3 regions of the Psychrobacter pocilloporae genome follow, and region 1 is predicted to be linked to each of the others. Evidence: predicted binding sites of a transcription regulator. Region 1 holds the regulator's gene; each other region holds the start of a gene.
What was found. Region 1 encodes PhoB, which activates phosphate uptake and scavenging genes when phosphate is short. Its sites were predicted from a motif close to TGTCATNAANCTGTCATAA; they were not measured.

Region 1 (6,034 bases):
GTGGTAGGGCCTGGCGGTGCTGGTCATTATTACGCGCATCTAGAAGACTATGCCGATATTGCGCCCAATGATTGGGTCAATCAAGGCGATATTATCGGTTATGTGGGTGACAGCGGTAACGCAAAAGGGACACCGCCACATGTACATTACGGTATTTATATCAATGGCAGTGCCGTCAACCCTTACCCGCTGTTGCAAAAAGACTAGGTATACTAAATTAGGCATGCTAAATAAATCCGCATGACGAGTCTAAACAATATGGGCAAGGCCTGTACTAATTTGTCGCAGCCGATCTCACATACGCGGCTGGAAATACCACACTAAATGTCGACCCCTCTCCCTCTATTGAGTCAATCTGCAACTGCGCCTCGTGCTGATGCAAAACGTGCTTCACGATAGCCAGCCCTAATCCTGTACCGCCTGTGGCACGACTACGCCCTTTATCAATACGATAAAAGCGCTCCGTCAAACGCGCAATATGCTCTGGTGCGATACCAAGTCCATCGTCCTCAACGGCAAATCGGCACCCATCCGATGTCTGCGTCCAACTGATGGTAATATTACCGCCTTTTGGCGTATATTTAATCGCATTAATGACTAAGTTGGACAAGGCGCTGATCAAGTACACCTCCGACCCATATAACCCGTCATAGGTATCTATGTGCAAATGAATGGTGTGCTTGTACGCTTGGTTATATGCCTGTGCATCATCATAGATATTGGTGAGGAGTTTGGTCATATCGACATCATTAAACTCATGCGTCTCTTCGATTTCAATCTTGGAGAGCAGTAATAAGTCATTTACGATTCGATTCATACGGGCTGTTTGCTGGGTCATCAGCTCAAAACCGCGACGCCACTGTGGCGGCATGTCTGGTTGGTGAGAGAAGTTCTCCAAATAGCCCATCATTACTGTCAGCGGCGTGCGTAGCTCATGAGAGACATTCGCCACAAAGTCTTGGCGCATTTGCTCTAAATGCTGTACGCGGGTCACATCATAAATAAACAATAGCTTCTCGTCACCAAAAGGCGTGAGCTCACACTTTAGATAACGACTGGGATCGCGCCACGATTCTATATGAATACCATCATTGGGCAGGGTGGTGTTTTGATAGTACTGGCGAAACTCGGGCACAATGATAAAGTCAAACACACTTTGGCCTTTGTCAGCTGGCTGCAGTGACAAGAGATCCTGCGCCGCCTGATTCCACCACTCTAACCCATCATCTTCATTCAGTAAGATGACCGCATCTCGCAATGCTCGCAGCGCACTTCTGATTTTCTCTAATTGCTCCGCCGCATTTTGGCTAGCGATTTGTGCTGGCGCATCTTGCTGGTCATTATTATAGTTATGGTCTTTTTTCTTTTTTGCTGGCGCTATCTTGTTCATTTCTTATCCTTACCACTATCCGCTATTTTATTTATTGTTATGGTGGCATTGTTCATACAAGATCAAGTTATCAAAAATCAACTTATATAAGATTAGCTTGGCTCAATAAGACTAGAGAACCGATAGCCTGTACCGCGCACCGTTTGTATCAATGTATCACAATCATAAGGACGCAGTAGTTTACGTAGACGCTTGATATGTACATCAATGGTTCGATCTTCGATATAAACGTTACCGCCCCAAACCTGATCGAGCAGCTGCGTTCTTGTGTAAGCGCGCTCTGGGTGACTCATAAAAAATGCCAGTAGACGATATTCTGTCGGGCCGACCTCGATGACTTTTCCTGCGGCTGTCACGCGCTGGCTTTTGGTATCGAGACTCAGCTGACCAATTTCGATAGGCTTGTCGCTACTCATCGCGCTACTACGGCGCAAGACGGCTTTGATTCTGGAAATCAGCTCGCGCGTCGAAAAAGGCTTGGTCATGTAATCATCTGCACCTGCATCTAGGCCGTGAACCTTGCTGTCTTCTTCGCTTTTGGCCGTTAGCATAATGACGGGTATCTCAGAGAGCATCTCATCGCTTTTGAGCATACGACAAAAATCAACACCGCTCTTGTCTCCGGGCAACATCCAATCTAATAATATTAATGACGGTCTATGATCGACCACTTGCTGATGCGCTTCTGATACGTCAGCCGCTTGTAGGCTATCAAACCCAGCCATTTCTAGCGTCATCACAACCATTTCACGAATCGCAGGTTCATCTTCAACAATCAAAATTTTCTCATTATACATAGGACATTCTCGGTGTTAGCGGACAAAATCTGGCATATAAAAAGGCGATAAATACTCACCAGTCTCTATCTATTAAACGGATTAATTATGACAGCCTGATGACACTCTGATGTCAGATCTCCAATAGAAAATTAAGTGGTCCATCATTGATGCTTTCAACTTGCATATCAGCGCCAAACTGACCAGTGGCTACATTCGGATACTGGGTTTTGGCATAGTCGATGAGTTGCTCGAACAGCACTTGGGCCGCATCAGGTGCCATCGCGCCATCAAAGTCAGGGCGGCGACCTTTATCCGTTTTTGCCATCAGCGTAAATTGTGACACTAATAACAATCCGCCGCCGACTTGCTGGACGTTTTTATCCAGTTTACCAAATTTGGCAGGATCGTCATCATTTTCAAAAATGCGATAGGTCAATATTTTGTCAATCATTCGCTTGGCGGCGGCGAAATCGTCATCATGACCCAACCCAATATAGGCCAATATCCCATGATCAATTTTGCCAACACAATGCTCATCGATAGTGACGCTGGCACGGCTCACTCGTTGTATCAGTGCTTTCATTTACGACCTTCTTTATTTATAAATGGCTTACAGTTTATGGTCAGACAATAATACGCTGTCCATGATAAAATATGGCCATTAACTTGCCTATGCAATAATGACATCACATCCTATTTTGGTAGCCTTATTATGAATGTATTTACCACCTTACAACAGCTGGTACCGCAGCAAAAGCTCAGTAAAGTCGCTGGACGTTTGGCCGCCAGTCGTCATCCTTATGTCAAACGCACCTTTATCCGTGGTTTTGCCAAAGCTTATAATATCAGCCTAGATGAGTATGAGCGCCAGAGCCTTAATGCTTACGAGAGTTTTAATGACTTTTTTACCCGTGAACTAAAAGAAGATGCTCGCACCATCGATACCACCGCAAACGGCATCGTTAGTCCTGCTGACGGTATCATCTCTCAGCTTGGGCAAATTAAAGATCATAAAATGCTACAAGCCAAAGGGCGTCACTATGACGTTGGCCAATTGCTGGCTGATAGCGAAGATGGCCGTTATTTTGCCGATGGTAGTTTTGCGACAATCTATCTAGCCCCTAGCAATTACCACCGTGTTCATATGCCATTTGCCGGTACGCTGACCAAGACTCGCTATGTCCCTGGTACGCTGTTTTCGGTCAACAATACCACGGCAGCTAATGTGCCGGACTTGTTTGCGCGTAATGAGCGTTTGGTCTGCATATTTGATACCAAGTATGGCAAAGCGGCCGTTGTCATGGTAGGCGCTATGATTGTCGCTGGTATCGAAACCGTCGCCACTGGCAAAATTACCCGCACGGATGATATACAAGAAGCGGATCACGATATGCAGTTTGCGGCAGGCGAAGAGCTTGGTCGTTTTTATTTAGGATCAACGGCTATCGTAGTGTTGCCAAAAGCAGCAAAAGCCGACTGGCAAGAGACCATGAAAGCCAATAGTTTTGTAAAAATGGGTCAATTACTGGGTGTCACGAAACCGTAATTTATTTCTAATATAATAAAAAATAAAAGCCCAGTGAAGCGTATATCACAATGCTCAACTGGGCTTTTTTATACCTAGCGTTTTTATAGATTTACGCGTCGATCAACCATCCTTGCTGGGTCGCATAGTCAATATTGTGTGATAGCCATTTATGAATAGGAGCAAAGCTGTCTTGAATAAACGCATGTGCACCTGCCACTTGACTACGTGTCACTCCAAGCTCACGCCACGTTTTGCCTTCAGTATTTAAGTTGAGCAAAAATGGCAGTAAGCGATCGACCACTTTAAGTAGCGCAGTCTCTTTACTACTGCCTGTCTCTTGCGCCTCCCAAATCTCACTCAAATTGCCAATCCCATTGCCGCGTTCGCCTTGCAATCTGGCGATACCCGCTCGCTCCTCAACATGTGCATCATGACGCGAGTCGGCGTACAAAAACGTATCGCCCGCATCAATCTCGCCCAAATCATGTACCAGTGCCATCTTTAGCAATTGTTCATGATTGACATCCAGCTCAAACAACTCAGCGATCGACCAGCATGCCATTGCTAAGTGCCAAGAATGTTCGGCAGAGTTTTCTCTGCGATCAGTCTCAGTCACGTAACTACGGCGATTCACGCGTTTGAGCGCATCTAGCTCTAGTAAGAAATGAGTGACGTCCTCTATATCGATAGTTACAACGGATTTTTGATCGGTCAATGACGTCAGTGTGTTTGAAGACATATTTCTCTCTGATTTTTTGATAATTTTACACATTACGGTGTGGCTAACAACAAAATAGCGCTGATGTTATCAAGCGCTATCTCTTATAAGTCATTGGGTCAAATGACTGAGCACCCTATTATATAACCATCTACTTAATCAAATTCAGAATGGTTTTGAAAGCAGGGTCTTCACTGCTACGGCACAACTCAAACAAAATGGTTTCTACTGTCGAGATTATCCCACCTGCACGGCGAATACGGCGAATGGCTTGTTTTTTGTCGTATGGAAAACGCGAACCAACGGCATCGCCAATAATGACCGGTTGCATACCATTGTCTAGCAAATCAAGCGCGGTCTGTAGCACACAGACGTGTGCCTCAACTCCGATAAGCAATACGGTACTACGGTTTTGCTGCGCTAAATGATGCCATGTGTCATTGTTATCGCAGGCACTAAAGGTGACTTTTTCAAAGCTCTTTGCATTGTCGCCCTCTAGCACATCACGAAGCTCTGGCAAGCTATCGCCCAATCCTTTTTTATACTGCTCGTTGAGCATGATGGGAATACCAAGCGCTTGCAGTCCTTTGATTATGGTCACTGTTTTTTTGACGATATTTTCGTGATCATAAATGTACGGCGTGAGGCGTTCTTGTACATCGATAATCATCGCTTGGGTGTTTTCGCGAGCAATTCGGTAAGTACGATCAGTAATCATGGTAGACATAGTACACTCCTTGTACGGCTGATATTTATTATAAAAAGCTATTTTAGAATGGTCATTATTAGAGTTGTCATCAATAACATCTTAGCTCAGCTCACCCTTATTTAGTCACAGTTTCTTGAATGCGTCAATGGAGATAATTTTCATACGTACCTGTGTGCTCTTTACTACGCCAAGCATTAACTCGCTTATTATATTCACAAAAAACCCCCAGCCATCACGGCTAGGGGTCATTATTAGAATATTTTTAATCAACAAATGTTACAAACTGGTTGCCGATTTTAAAATTAAACACGCTCGATAATAGTCGCGATACCTTGACCCAGACCGATACACATGGTTGCAAGGCCAAGCTCGGTATCTGACTGCTCCATTGCATTGAGCAATGTCACTGTGATACGAGCACCTGAACATCCTAGTGGATGACCTAGAGCAATCGCGCCACCGTTGATGTTGACGATATCTTGCTTGTCCGTCAAGTTCAACGCTTTTAAGACTGATAGGCCTTGTGCGGCAAAGGCTTCGTTTAACTCGATGGTTTGCATGTCATCGATGCTCATGCCAGCACGCTTCAAGGCTTTGTTGGTGGCTGGTACAGGACCATAACCCATAATCGCTGCGTCACAACCAGCGACAGCCATGCTACGAATACGGGCGCGCGGCTTTAGACCAAGATCTTTGGCTTTTTGTGCGCTCATGACTAGCATCGCTGACGCACCGTCAGAGAGTGCAGATGACGTCGCAGCAGTCACTGTACCGCCTTTAGGGTCAAAGGCTGGGCGCAGTTTTTGCATTTGCTCCATGGTTGCATCAGGGCGAATCACTTCATCCACGGTACATAGTTGCAAGCGACCATCTGCATCATGACCTTCGATGCCGATGATTTCATTATCAA
Region 2 (6,034 bases), 2.6 Mb from region 1:
AAAATAAGCCAAACACCATGGCTGTCATGGCAAACCCCAAACCCAGCTTATTCATCCAGCGACGTTTGTTGTACAGACTTTTGTTGTAACGCCCCACGCTGCTTGGTTTGGTGGTCATGGGCGCATTCATCGCATTGTTAGCAGCCATACTATTTATTTCCCATATCTTTTATCAATATCAATCGAGATCCAATAACCATGCTTAGGCTTATCGGTTACCTGCTTTGTGATCCATGCGCATGAGCATCAGTTTGGCCAGCGACAGCACGATGAAGGTGATGATAAACAAGATTAAGCCCAGATGCAGTAAAGACGCTAGATGCAGCTCACTTGACGCTTCGGCAAACTCATTGGCCAATGCTGAGGTGATGGTCACACCAGAAGTAAATAGACTTGGGCTGATATTGAACGCATTACCGATCAAGAAAGTCACTGCCATGGTCTCACCGAGCGCACGACCCAGTCCCAAAATCACGCCGCCAACGACACCCGCTTTGGTATAAGGCAAGATAATCTTGAACATCACTTCCCACGTCGTCGCACCCATACCGTAGGCCGACTCTTTGAGTAGATCTGGCACCACAGAGAAAACATCACGCATGGTGGCGGCGATAAAAGGGATAATCATGATGGCAAGTACCAAGGACGCGGTAAACATCCCTAGTCCCATGGGTGCGCCTGTAAATAGCTTGCCGATGATAGGTAGCGGGCCCACATGCTCAATAAACCATGGCTGAATGTGCTCACCAAAGAAAGGCGCAAAGACAAACAAGCCCCACATCCCATAAATGATAGAAGGAATACCTGCCAACAGCTCAATGGCAATACCAAGCGGTTTTTTGAGGAACTTTGGACACATTTCGGTCAAAAATATCGCAATACCAAAACTGACTGGTACAGCGATAACAATCGCAATAAATGACGTCACCAAGGTGCCATAAATAGGCGCGAGTGCCCCGTACTCATTGGCAACCGTATCCCAATTATTACTGCTATAAAACCCCAAACCAAACTCTTGGATACTCGGCCACGCCCCAACAATCAGAGACACCAAAATGCCTCCTAACGATAGGAGGACGAGTATGGCAAACGCTTTGGTAGAGTTGACAAATAAAGCGTCGTAACGTTTTTGTTTAGCCAGTTGGGACCTTAAGTCTGTCATAAGTGTCTCAGCATTGAATGGGTGAATTCAAAAAAACTAGGGTGTTCATTTCGTTTTATGACAGCAAACGCAACTTGTATCCGTACTAATGGTTATCGTGAAACATAGCGATTAGTGTTTTGGTCAAATTTGCTGTGATAAAACCTCTCAAACCACTACCGGAGAATAGTGGCTTAAGAGGAAATCAAAAAGTCATTAAGCAGCTTGTACAGATCGTTTATTGCGCTGGCTTATAAACTGGCTGTCCATCGCTACCTTTGACCTCATTCCATTTCTCTTTGAATAGAGCCACTGCTGTATCAGAGAATGGGACATAGTCTAGCGCCATGGCATCATCATCACCTTGGGTATACGCCCAATCAAAGAAGTTCAACACGCCAGCGACTTGCTGAGGATTCTCTGGTTGCTTGTGTACTAAGATGAAAGTAGCAGCAGCGATTGGCCATGCTTGATCCGTCTCAGAGTTGGTGATGACTTTATAAAAGCCTTCTTGTTGTGACCAATCGATGTCGCCAGCGGCGGCAAAGGTTTCAGCAGATGGCTGCACGATATTGCCCGCGGCATTTTTAAGCGCGGCATGTGACATGTTGTTTTGCTTGGCGTAGGCATACTCCACATAGCCGATAGAGTTTTTCATGCGGTTAACGTAGCTTGAGACGCCCTCATTACCTTTACCACCTGCACCAGTCGCAGAGGTTGGCCACTTGACCGTTTTATCAACACCAACGCTGTCTTTCCAATCTGGTGATACCTTGGCGAGATAATCGGTAAAGTTAAACGTCGTACCTGAACCGTCTGAGCGGAATACTGTGGTGATGGCGGCATCTGGCAAAGTCAAATCTGGGTTCATGGCTTTGATCGCAGGATCATTCCAGTTATTGATTTTACCCAGATAGATATTGGCTAAGGTTTCACCATCTAGCTTTAACTGACCTGGCTCAACGCCATCGATGTTAACGATTGGCACAACGCCACCAATCACGGTTGGGAACTGGATAAGACCAGACTCTTCAAGCTCTTCAGGTGTTAATGGCGCATCAGAAGCACCAAAATCGACGGTTTTTGATTGGATTTGTTTGATACCACCAGATGAGCCAATAGATTGATAGTTGACTTGGCCACCTGTGGCAGCGTTATAGTCAGAAGACCATTTGGCATAGATCGGCTGCGGGAATGATGCGCCTGCACCTGTGATATTCATGGCGATGTTTTCAGCAGATTTGAAACCCGTGTCAGCAGAAGGCGTTGCCTGAGTCTGAGTGGTGGTTTCAGCCGTGGTAGCGGCGCTACTGGTCGTATCAGCAGCTGGTTCTGCCGTCTCTGTTGACTTATTACACGCCGTAAGCATTAATGTACAACTAACGGCCACTGCTAATAACGAATAACGCATGTAGGACTCCTGAAGTTTAACAACGATATAAAAAGGCATTGTTTGTGATATGAGCGTTATCTTGCCAAATCTTTATGACAGTTTAATGACAACCTCTCAAATCCTGCATTCGCTTTACACAATATTTAGCAATCGCCTCTAAGTATCAGTAATATCAAAGAATTTTAATTACTATCAATAGCTCCTGTTCTTTGTATCCATGCTAAATAGCAAAATAAGCGCCTGATATTTTCATCCAAATTCCATTAGCCGTTAACGCAGAATTTTGTTAGTATGAAAGGGATTTACAACACTGACAGACTCGGGGTGCGGTGTAGCATTGGCCTACTTTATTAAACGTTTATAGTTGAACATTGATAAAAGTAGCCACCTATCTACATTCGCTGAGAGATCACCCGCCGAACCTGATGCGGTTAGTACCGACGCAGGGAAGTCTTAAGCACGTTGTTATTGATGACAACGGACGCGTAGAAATACTTTTTTATCATCGCTATTGTCTAACGATGCACGCCGCATACGTAGATAACGAGAGAAGATAGAAAGGGGCGTCCACTATTTGATGACCATTAACCGCGACAACTTCTTTGCTCGCTGTTAGGTGTTGATAATATAAATTTGTCTGAATGACGAGTGTTTGCCCCGCAGCTACTGGCGGTGTTGCTTTTATTCAAAAACCAACACGCTAGGACAGCATATGACTATTTCAAACAGCAGCTCTTTTGACAGTGCCTCAGCGGCATCACAAGTTCAAACGCACAACCCAGCCGATAACATACCTCTCGTATCAGACACCAAAGCCGATAAAAAAGCCGACGCACTAAAAACGCCTGCCCACCGCGCCGCCAGTGATGCACGCTTTGAAGAAGACGCGCGCGACTTACACCGTATCCTACCCGCCTCGCGCAAAGTCTATATCGAAGGCTCACGGCCTGATATTCAAGTACCGATGCGTGAAATCAGCTTAACGGATACGCCAGTTGGCGGTACGGGTGATAAGGATGGCGAGCACAATCCGCCTTTTTATGTGTACGATACTTCAGGTGTGTACACTGACCCCAATGTCGAGATTGATCTGACCCGCGGTCTACCCAAACTGCGTGAAAACTGGATCGCTGAGCGCGGTGATACCGAGCAACTAAGCGGTCTATCTAGCTCGTACGGGCAAGCGCGTGCTCGTGACATCAGTACTGCCAACCTCAGGTTTGCTCATATTGACAAACCGCGCCGTGCCAAAGCAGGGAAAAACGTCACGCAGATTTACTACGCGCGTCGCGGCATCATTACCCCTGAGATGGAATATATTGCGATACGTGAGACGCAAAAGCAGCATGAACTGACTGACATGCGTCAACATGAGGGTGAGAGCTTCGGTGCCAATATGCCCAAAATTATCACCCCTGAGTTTGTCCGTGATGAAGTAGCCGCTGGACGCGCAATTATCCCCAACAACATCAACCACCCTGAATCTGAGCCAATGATTATCGGGCGTAACTTTTTGGTAAAAATCAATGCCAATATCGGCAACTCAGCGCTCGGCTCATCGATCGATGAAGAAGTCTCCAAAATGACGTGGGCCACGCGTTGGGGCGCGGATACCATCATGGATTTATCGACGGGCAATCACATTCACGAAACCCGCGAATGGCTAATCCGTAACTCGCCTGTGCCGATTGGTACCGTACCGATTTATCAAGCCTTAGAAAAAGTCGATGGCGTCGCTGAAGATCTGACGTGGGAGATATTCCGTGATACCTTGATCGAGCAAGCCGAGCAAGGTGTGGATTACTTTACCATTCACGCAGGCGTCCTGCTCCGCTATGTACCGCTCACCGCAAAGCGTTTGACAGGTATCGTCTCACGCGGTGGCTCTATCATGGCGCAGTGGTGTCTGGCGCATCACAAAGAGAGCTTTTTATACACGCATTTTGAAGATATCTGCGAGATTATGAAGCAATACGATGTGGCGTTCAGTCTAGGTGATGGCCTACGCCCCGGCTGCTTGCAAGATGCCAATGATGAAGCGCAGTTCGGTGAGCTACGCACCCTTGGAGAATTGACCAAAGTGGCATGGGAGCACGACGTACAGGTGATGATTGAAGGCCCTGGACACGTGGCGATGAACCGTATCAAAGAAAACATGGACTTGCAGCTTGAGCTGTGTGCGGACGCGCCTTTCTATACCTTGGGCCCATTAACGACTGACATCGCCCCAGGTTATGACCATATCACCAGTGCGATTGGTGCGGCGATGATTGGCTGGTTTGGTACCGCGATGCTATGCTATGTCACACCAAAAGAGCACTTGGGTCTACCAAACAAAAAAGACGTCAAAGACGGCATTATTACCTATAAAATCGCTGCACACGCCGCCGACCTTGCCAAAGGTCACCCTGGTGCACAGGCGCGTGATAATGCGCTATCCAAAGCGCGCTTTGAATTCCGCTGGGATGATCAGTTCAATTTGGCGCTCGACCCTGATACCGCGCGCGAATATCACGATGAAACGTTGCCAAAAGATGCGCACAAGTCGGCACACTTTTGCTCTATGTGTGGTCCGAAGTTTTGCTCCATGAAAATCACGCAAAACGTGCGTGAGTATGCAGCAGGACTGGACAAAGATGCCGCCAATAAAAAGGTAACGCCGCAATCAGGCGACTTAAGCGATGATGATCATTTGATCAAAAAAGTCGATACAGAACTGGTCGGACAAGTAGGCGAAGCCAGTGCTGAAGAAGTCCGTCAAGGCATGGCTGAGATGATGGAAAAATACAACAAGGAAGGACGCCAGTTATACAAAGAGGTATAAGCTTTTTACTATAATAAAAAAGCCCAAACCTGACTATCAGGTTTGGGCTTTTTTAGTTTATGTATTTAGTAATATCAAACCTTCGACGCCTGATAAATCTCCTCAATCGACGTATTAATGGTATCGGCAAACTCTTCATCGCTTTGCTGCTTACTCAACCCTTCGGTAAAGGCGCGCGAGAAGCTGGCAATCATACCGGGGTTTTGTTTGAGCTTCGCGCACGCATCAGTGCGGCTATAACCACCAGATAGCGCCACGGCTTTGAGCACTTTTGGATGGTCAACCAGTTCCTGATAAAATCCTGCTTCCTCAGGCAATGTCAGCTTGAGCATTACTTGCTGTTCGTCATTTAAGCGTTCCAGATTACGCAAAATATTGGCTTTTAATAGCACTTCGCAATCATGTTTTTGGGCACTATCAATATTAACCTCTGGTTCAACGATTGGCATCAAGCCTTTTGAGATGATTTGCTTGGCCACATCAAACTGCTGCTGTACAACGAGCTCAATACCATCGACATTTGGCTCATAAATGACTGAGCGCATCTTGGTACCAAATACTGGATAGTTCTTGGCTTTATCTAGCAACAGGTCTAGATTAGGCATCGGCTTCATGACTTGGACGCCGCTCATCTGCTCCGCCAAACCTTTATCTACCTTCAAGAATGGAACGATTT
Region 3 (6,034 bases), 2.1 Mb from region 1:
AGAAAGTCAGGACGCGGTAGAGTAGTGGCACCCAAGCTCATGAGATGATCATTAGGTAACTGGCAGTCGACAAGTGCAACATGACTTTGCTCACATAAGCGCATCAACCCCCAAAACGCGAGTTTTGACGCATTAGAGGCACGATGAAACATGGATTCGCCAAAGTAGATGCCATTTATTTTTAGGCCGTACAGTCCACCAATGAGTTGACCTGTCTCGTCCCACACCTCAATGCTATGGGCAAATCCTTGCGCATGCAGTTTGGTATAAGCCTCAATCATCTCTTCATGAATCCAAGTGTGTTCGCCTTCGGGCAGGTCATTATTAAGACCATCGCTACGCGGCAGACTACAGGCATGTATGACGTCATCAAAAGCTTGATTGAGTGTTAGTTGCCAACGCGTGCGATTTGCTTGCTTGCGCAGTGACTTACTCGGTTGATAATCAGATGGGACGATCACACAACGCGGCTCAGGACACCACCAAGCGATAGGCTCATCTTCATTGAACCATGGAAACAGTCCTTGTGCATAAGCAGATATTAATGTATCGGGTGCAAGATCGCCACCCATCGCGACAATACCAATGCCCTCAGGATCGATAGAGATAGGATCAGGAAAGTCATAACGCCCAAGACTTTGTAAAGTCTCAGGCGTGATGTATTGATCATGATCGCCGTGCTGCGCAAAGTTATTCATTTAGTCTTCTTAATCAGCAGTCAGCGTTGACGCATAGGTATGGTCTTTCGCCGTTGTCTCACCGATAGCATCCAAATATTTCTCAGCATCCAGCGCTGCCATACAGCCAGTACCAGCAGAGGTAATGGCTTGACGATAGACATGATCAGCCACGTCACCTGCGGCAAACACCCCTTCGATACTGGTCTGCGTGGCATTACCATTCAAGCCACTATTGACGACCAGATAGCCATCTTTCATATCCAATTGACCTTTGAATAGGTCGGTATTAGGCTTATGACCGATGGCGACAAACATACCCATTGCATCCAGTTGTTTGGTGCTGCCATCAATCATTGATTCGATAACGACACCATTGACGCCCATGTCATCACCGACAACTTCTTTGACTTGATGATTCCATTCAATTTTAACATTACCGTTTTTGGCTTTTTCAAACAGCTTGTCTTGTAGGATTTTTTCAGAGCGCAGGCTATCACGGCGATGCACTAAAGTCACTTCAGAAGCAATGTTAGAGAGGTATAAGGCTTCTTCAACGGCTGTATTACCACCGCCAATCACAGCGACTTTTTGATCTTTATAAAAGAAACCGTCACAAGTGGCACAAGCGGATACGCCAAGCCCTTTAAATTTGGTTTCTGATTCTAGACCTAAATACTGAGCAGAGGCACCTGTTGAGATAATCAGGGCATCACAAGTATAGGTACCGTTGTTACCTGACAGCTCAAAAGGTCGTACATTCAAGTTAACATCATTGATATGATCATAAACCAATTCTGTACCGAAACGCTCAGCATGTGCTTTCATACGCTCCATCAATGCAGGACCGGTCAAATCATGCGCATCGCCTGGCCAGTTATCAACCTCAGTAGTGGTGGTTAATTGACCACCTACTTCCATACCCGTTACCATAACAGGTTTAAGGTTGGCGCGTGCCGCATAGACCGCAGCCGAATAACCGGCAGGACCTGAGCCTAAAATGATGAGCTTTTCGTGACGTGGAGCAGTAGTGTCAGTTGCCATAAGTGGTTCCTTTCTAAATATACGCATGAAAAATATGAGTTATAAATCTAATAAAAAAACGTCAAGCGTTGCTACTAATATGGTTTTTCTAATTGCTGTGTGATAATAACATAAGGGTAGATAGCAAAAAGTGCAAGTTTGCTAAAACAAACACAGCTATCATTAGAATCAAAGCATGATAACCTTGAAATACTCGTGCTAGAAACAGCTGGTATTTTATAGGGTCTATACAAAATTGTTAGCAGTATTATGTTAGGGCGTGTTGAACATTCGCAAATAGGCACTGCTGATCGCTAAAATGGTTCCAGACAAGGCACAAAGCGACGATAATGCAGATGCCTTAGCGAGATTTGTAACGCAGTATGGGGCAATTTTAGCATCAGCCCCAACGATAAAAGCAGGGGACAGGACTCTTTTTTGCCGCTTCATCGTTAAAAATAAGCGCTTAGAGTGACTAAACTTATTATTTTTAACATCGAATCGCCTAAAAAATAGTCGCTGTCAGTGCCATGGTCAAATGTTCAACACGCCCTAGTAACTTTTGGATTATTCGCAGATTTTTTGCTTAAATCGTACATTGATTTACTTTCTTGCACGCTTTCTTTATAAGAGTGTCGCCACTGTACCTATGTATTTGTTATTATAAGAAGTTATGCCAAGTGTGATAGAGCTTAAGCGATGACTGCTATGCTCAGGCCTTTTGAGAGGTGAATCTCAACCAAACACTTTGCTAGGTACCTTTATATGTCAGCACTTTATGCCAGCATGATTAGACTTAGTCATGCACTGGCGACCATTTAGTATTAACAACAAGGCAGATTTTACGTGATATCAGCACCGCTTATTGAGTATTTAAAAAAGGGAATATTTACCCTCCTTGGGTTAATACTGGCTGTTTATTTGTTTGTTATTTTAATGACTTACACAGGCAATGATCCTAGCTGGTCGCACATCAGTAGTGATATGACGACTATTAACAACATGGGTGGCCAGACGGGCGCTTGGTTGTCCGACTTGCTCTATAGCTTTTTTGGCTATGGTGCATGGTGGTTTTTAGCGTTTGTGGTTTATGAGTCTATCCTTATTTGGTGGGACAATAAGCCGACGTTTTGGCTCATGCGGCTGGTCGCTTATGTGTTTTTGCTGTTGAGCGCCAGTGCATTATTTGCACAACTGGTTGCCTTAATTCAGCAAGTAGCCAATCCTGCATCAACGGGACTTGAAGGCGTGGCTGGTGGTATCATCGGTCTTGAGTTGCAGGAACGTTTGGCACAGTTGCTATCGCAGTGGGGCAGTGTGGTTTTCTTGGCGGTGTTCGTTGTGATTACCGCGACCTTTGCCTTTAACATCCATTGGCTCGCTATATATCAGAAGATTACAGCATTATCTTGGCTTGGCTCAGGGTTAAAAAATAAAGAAGATGCTGCCGAGTTGGATGAGCAAAGTGAGGTGTCGCAAGACCGTGACAATATCAAAGAGGGAAATCCCAATCAAACAGCCGAGTACGAGCAGCTGCCACTTGAGTTGCAATCAGCTGACGATGCGAATAGTGTTCAAGCAGTAGATAATAGTGGCAGATTCAGCAATGTATTATCAGATTTTTTGTCGACGTCAGGATTGGCTGATAGTGTGAAAGCATCTATGGCGACAGCAAAAGCAGCAGCAACGTCTAGCGATGAAAAAAGTGAGTCACCATACGCGGTCGCAGCGACTGCTAATGCTACGGTTGGCAGTACAGTCAGTGACACCAACACATCAACGATACCAAACCCTATCGTAGCGCCTGCTCGCAAAGTCGAGCCAAGCTTTGCATGGAATGATGCAAATACGGTTGATGATCTGCTCGCGCGTGAACAGATGGCTTATAGCACTAACAGCATAGATAATTCTACTGTGCCTAACTATGCACAGAGTGAAGTCGTCACTGACGTGCCATTAGAAGAAGCAGTACAAACCTCTGTGGCAGCACCGATGGTAGAAACAGAAACTCAATCAGATTTATCTAATCAAGAGCTAGCTACTCAATCCTCAATGGATGAATCAACGAATGCTCAAGCTGTCAATCAGGTTATTACTGAGCCGGAAGACTCTCACCCAGATGATATAACGGAGAATGTCGATAAGTTGGCAGAAGCATGGTTGGCGGAGCATGGCAATATATCAGAACCTGTTGCAAAATCGTCAGTTGCTACTGCTGAGGAAACTAATGTCACTAATCAAATTCCGCAAGAAGAGCTATCAAGGCCTACGTCAGACGCCACTAATAGCATTCTAAGTGACGACTCTTATGGGCTCTCTGCTGCACAGTCCGAACTATTACAACGTAATGAGTCATCGCCTGTACCTGAGGTCACAGTGGCTCAGCCATCAGTAGAAGTGGCCGCATCAGTATCAGAAATTTCGGATATGACACCGACCAATACGCCGCCTGCCAATCCAAAAGCGGCGCCAACTATTGAAGCGGTCAGTTCGGCCTCAAATACGCAGCCTGTAGCCCCAGCTAAACCTTCTGTCAGCTTTGCGGTACCAGAAGGTGATAGTAGCAACCATATCACAGATATGATGCCAGAAGATGACAGTGAAGACACGGCTTCACCCGTTATGCCGCATATCAGTGACGATGCGGCGTTCAGTCAAAAATCACGCTCGATGCAGACGGCTGCCTATCGCAGTAGCCTAACCCCTATTCCAGAAGTGTCTATATTGGACAAGCCAGATCCTGACCGTAAGCCTAGCTATACCATCGCTGAGCTTGAACAATTATCTGAGCTGCTTGAGATCAAGCTCCAAGAGTTCAATGTAAAAGCCAACGTCGTCAACGCTATCCCAGGGCCTGTGGTGACTCGTTTTGAAGTGGAGCTGGCGGCTGGTGTCAAAGCCAGCAAAGTCACTGGTATCTCACGTGACTTGGCGCGCTCATTATCGATGGCCTCTTTGCGTGTGGTCGAAGTCATCCCTGGTAAGCCGTATATTGGTATCGAAGTGCCCAATAAAAAACGTGAAATGGTGCGCTTAATCGAGCTACTTAGTACCGAGATGTTCAAAGACCCTAAAGCACAAATCAGCATGGCGATGGGTAAAGACATTGGCGGTAACCCCATTATTACTGATCTGGCGCGTGCCCCGCATATGCTGGTTGCTGGTACCACAGGCTCTGGTAAATCGGTATTGGTCAACTCAATGCTATTATCGATGTTACTCAAGTACACGCCCAATCAATTGCGACTCATCTTGATTGATCCAAAGCAGCTGGAGCTTGCCAACTATAATGACATTCCGCATCTGCTTACCCCAGTTGTTACTGACATGACCGAGGCCGCTAGCAGCTTGTCATGGTGCGTGGCCGAAATGGAGCGTCGCTATCAGTTGATGAGCTTGCTCAAGGTTCGTAAGCTCAACGAGTTTAATAAAAAAGTCATCGCGGCAGAGAAATCAGGCAATCCAATGCTCGATCCGTTATGGCGACCAAACGACAGCGTAAGTATCAGCCAAGCGCCAAAGCTCAAAACTCTGCCCATGATTGTCATTGTTGCGGATGAGTTTGCCGATATGATTATGCAGGTGGGTAAACAAGCCGAAGAGCTCATCACGCGCTTGGCACAAAAATCACGTGCGGCTGGTATTCACTTAATGCTAGCTACTCAGCGCCCATCAGTCGATGTCATCACGGGTTTGATTAAAGCCAATATCCCAGTACGGGCAGCACTACGTGTCAACTCAAAAGTCGATTCGCGTACGATTCTGGATAGTGGCGGTGCTGAGGACATGCTCGGTAACGGTGATATGTTGTTCTTGGGGCCAGGTCAGATTGAACCAGATCGTGTGCATGGTGCTTATGTCAGTGATGAAGAGGTCAACCGTGTCTGTGACGCATGGCGTGAGCGCGGTGCGCCCGATTATATTGACAACATGGCAGGAAATTTTGAGCTATCTAGTCCGGGCGGTGGTAGCACGGCTAATGCCTCTGGTGAAGATGATGACCTATATAATGATGCTGTCGCCTTTATTATGGAAACGCGTAAGGTCTCAGCTTCTAGTATCCAGCGTAAGTTCAGTATCGGATATAACCGTGCAGCGCGCATTGTCGACTCAATGGAAGACGCTGGACTGGTCAGCTCGATGGGCAAAAGTGGTAAGCGCGAACTGTTAATGTAGTGCTTAGTATTGAATGAATAATGAAAAAACGAGTCACGACAATGGCTCGTTTTTTTTGTGAAAGAGATTCAAGATTAATTCACTCATAAGCGAATAAGCTACCAAAACTTTCAAATGACCAGTGAGTTTGTTTATCAACCATAGGTCGTGGTTTTTTA

Region 2: a site for PhoB is predicted at 2,625-2,643, ahead of pstS (phosphate ABC transporter substrate-binding protein PstS). Genes of this name have one in related genera too.
Region 3: a site for PhoB is predicted at 2,477-2,495, ahead of CUR83_RS03225 (DNA translocase FtsK). Genes of this name have one in related genera too.

What each region holds. Positions count from the first base shown of each region.
Region 1 covers NZ_PGFT01000001.1:2,851,168-2,857,201, forward strand. Annotated here, with positions in the region: gene CUR83_RS12175 (M23 family metallopeptidase) at 1-207, shown strand, start outside; gene phoR (phosphate regulon sensor histidine kinase PhoR) at 275-1,390, opposite strand; gene phoB (phosphate regulon transcriptional regulator PhoB) at 1,483-2,187, opposite strand; gene dtd (D-aminoacyl-tRNA deacylase) at 2,300-2,752, opposite strand; gene asd (archaetidylserine decarboxylase) at 2,882-3,715, shown strand; gene CUR83_RS12200 (HD domain-containing protein) at 3,807-4,436, opposite strand; gene CUR83_RS12205 (isochorismatase family protein) at 4,567-5,142, opposite strand; gene fadA (acetyl-CoA C-acyltransferase FadA) at 5,427-6,034, opposite strand, start outside.
Region 2 covers NZ_PGFT01000001.1:293,063-299,096, reverse strand. Annotated here, with positions in the region: gene pstA (phosphate ABC transporter permease PstA) at 1-55, opposite strand, end outside; gene pstC (phosphate ABC transporter permease subunit PstC) at 209-1,162, opposite strand; gene pstS (phosphate ABC transporter substrate-binding protein PstS) at 1,380-2,552, opposite strand; TPP riboswitch at 2,845-3,000, shown strand; gene thiC (phosphomethylpyrimidine synthase ThiC) at 3,247-5,358, shown strand; gene CUR83_RS01315 (fructose bisphosphate aldolase) at 5,433-6,034, opposite strand, start outside.
Region 3 covers NZ_PGFT01000001.1:732,930-738,963, forward strand. Annotated here, with positions in the region: gene aat (leucyl/phenylalanyl-tRNA--protein transferase) at 1-698, opposite strand, end outside; gene trxB (thioredoxin-disulfide reductase) at 708-1,721, opposite strand; gene CUR83_RS03225 (DNA translocase FtsK) at 2,547-5,876, shown strand.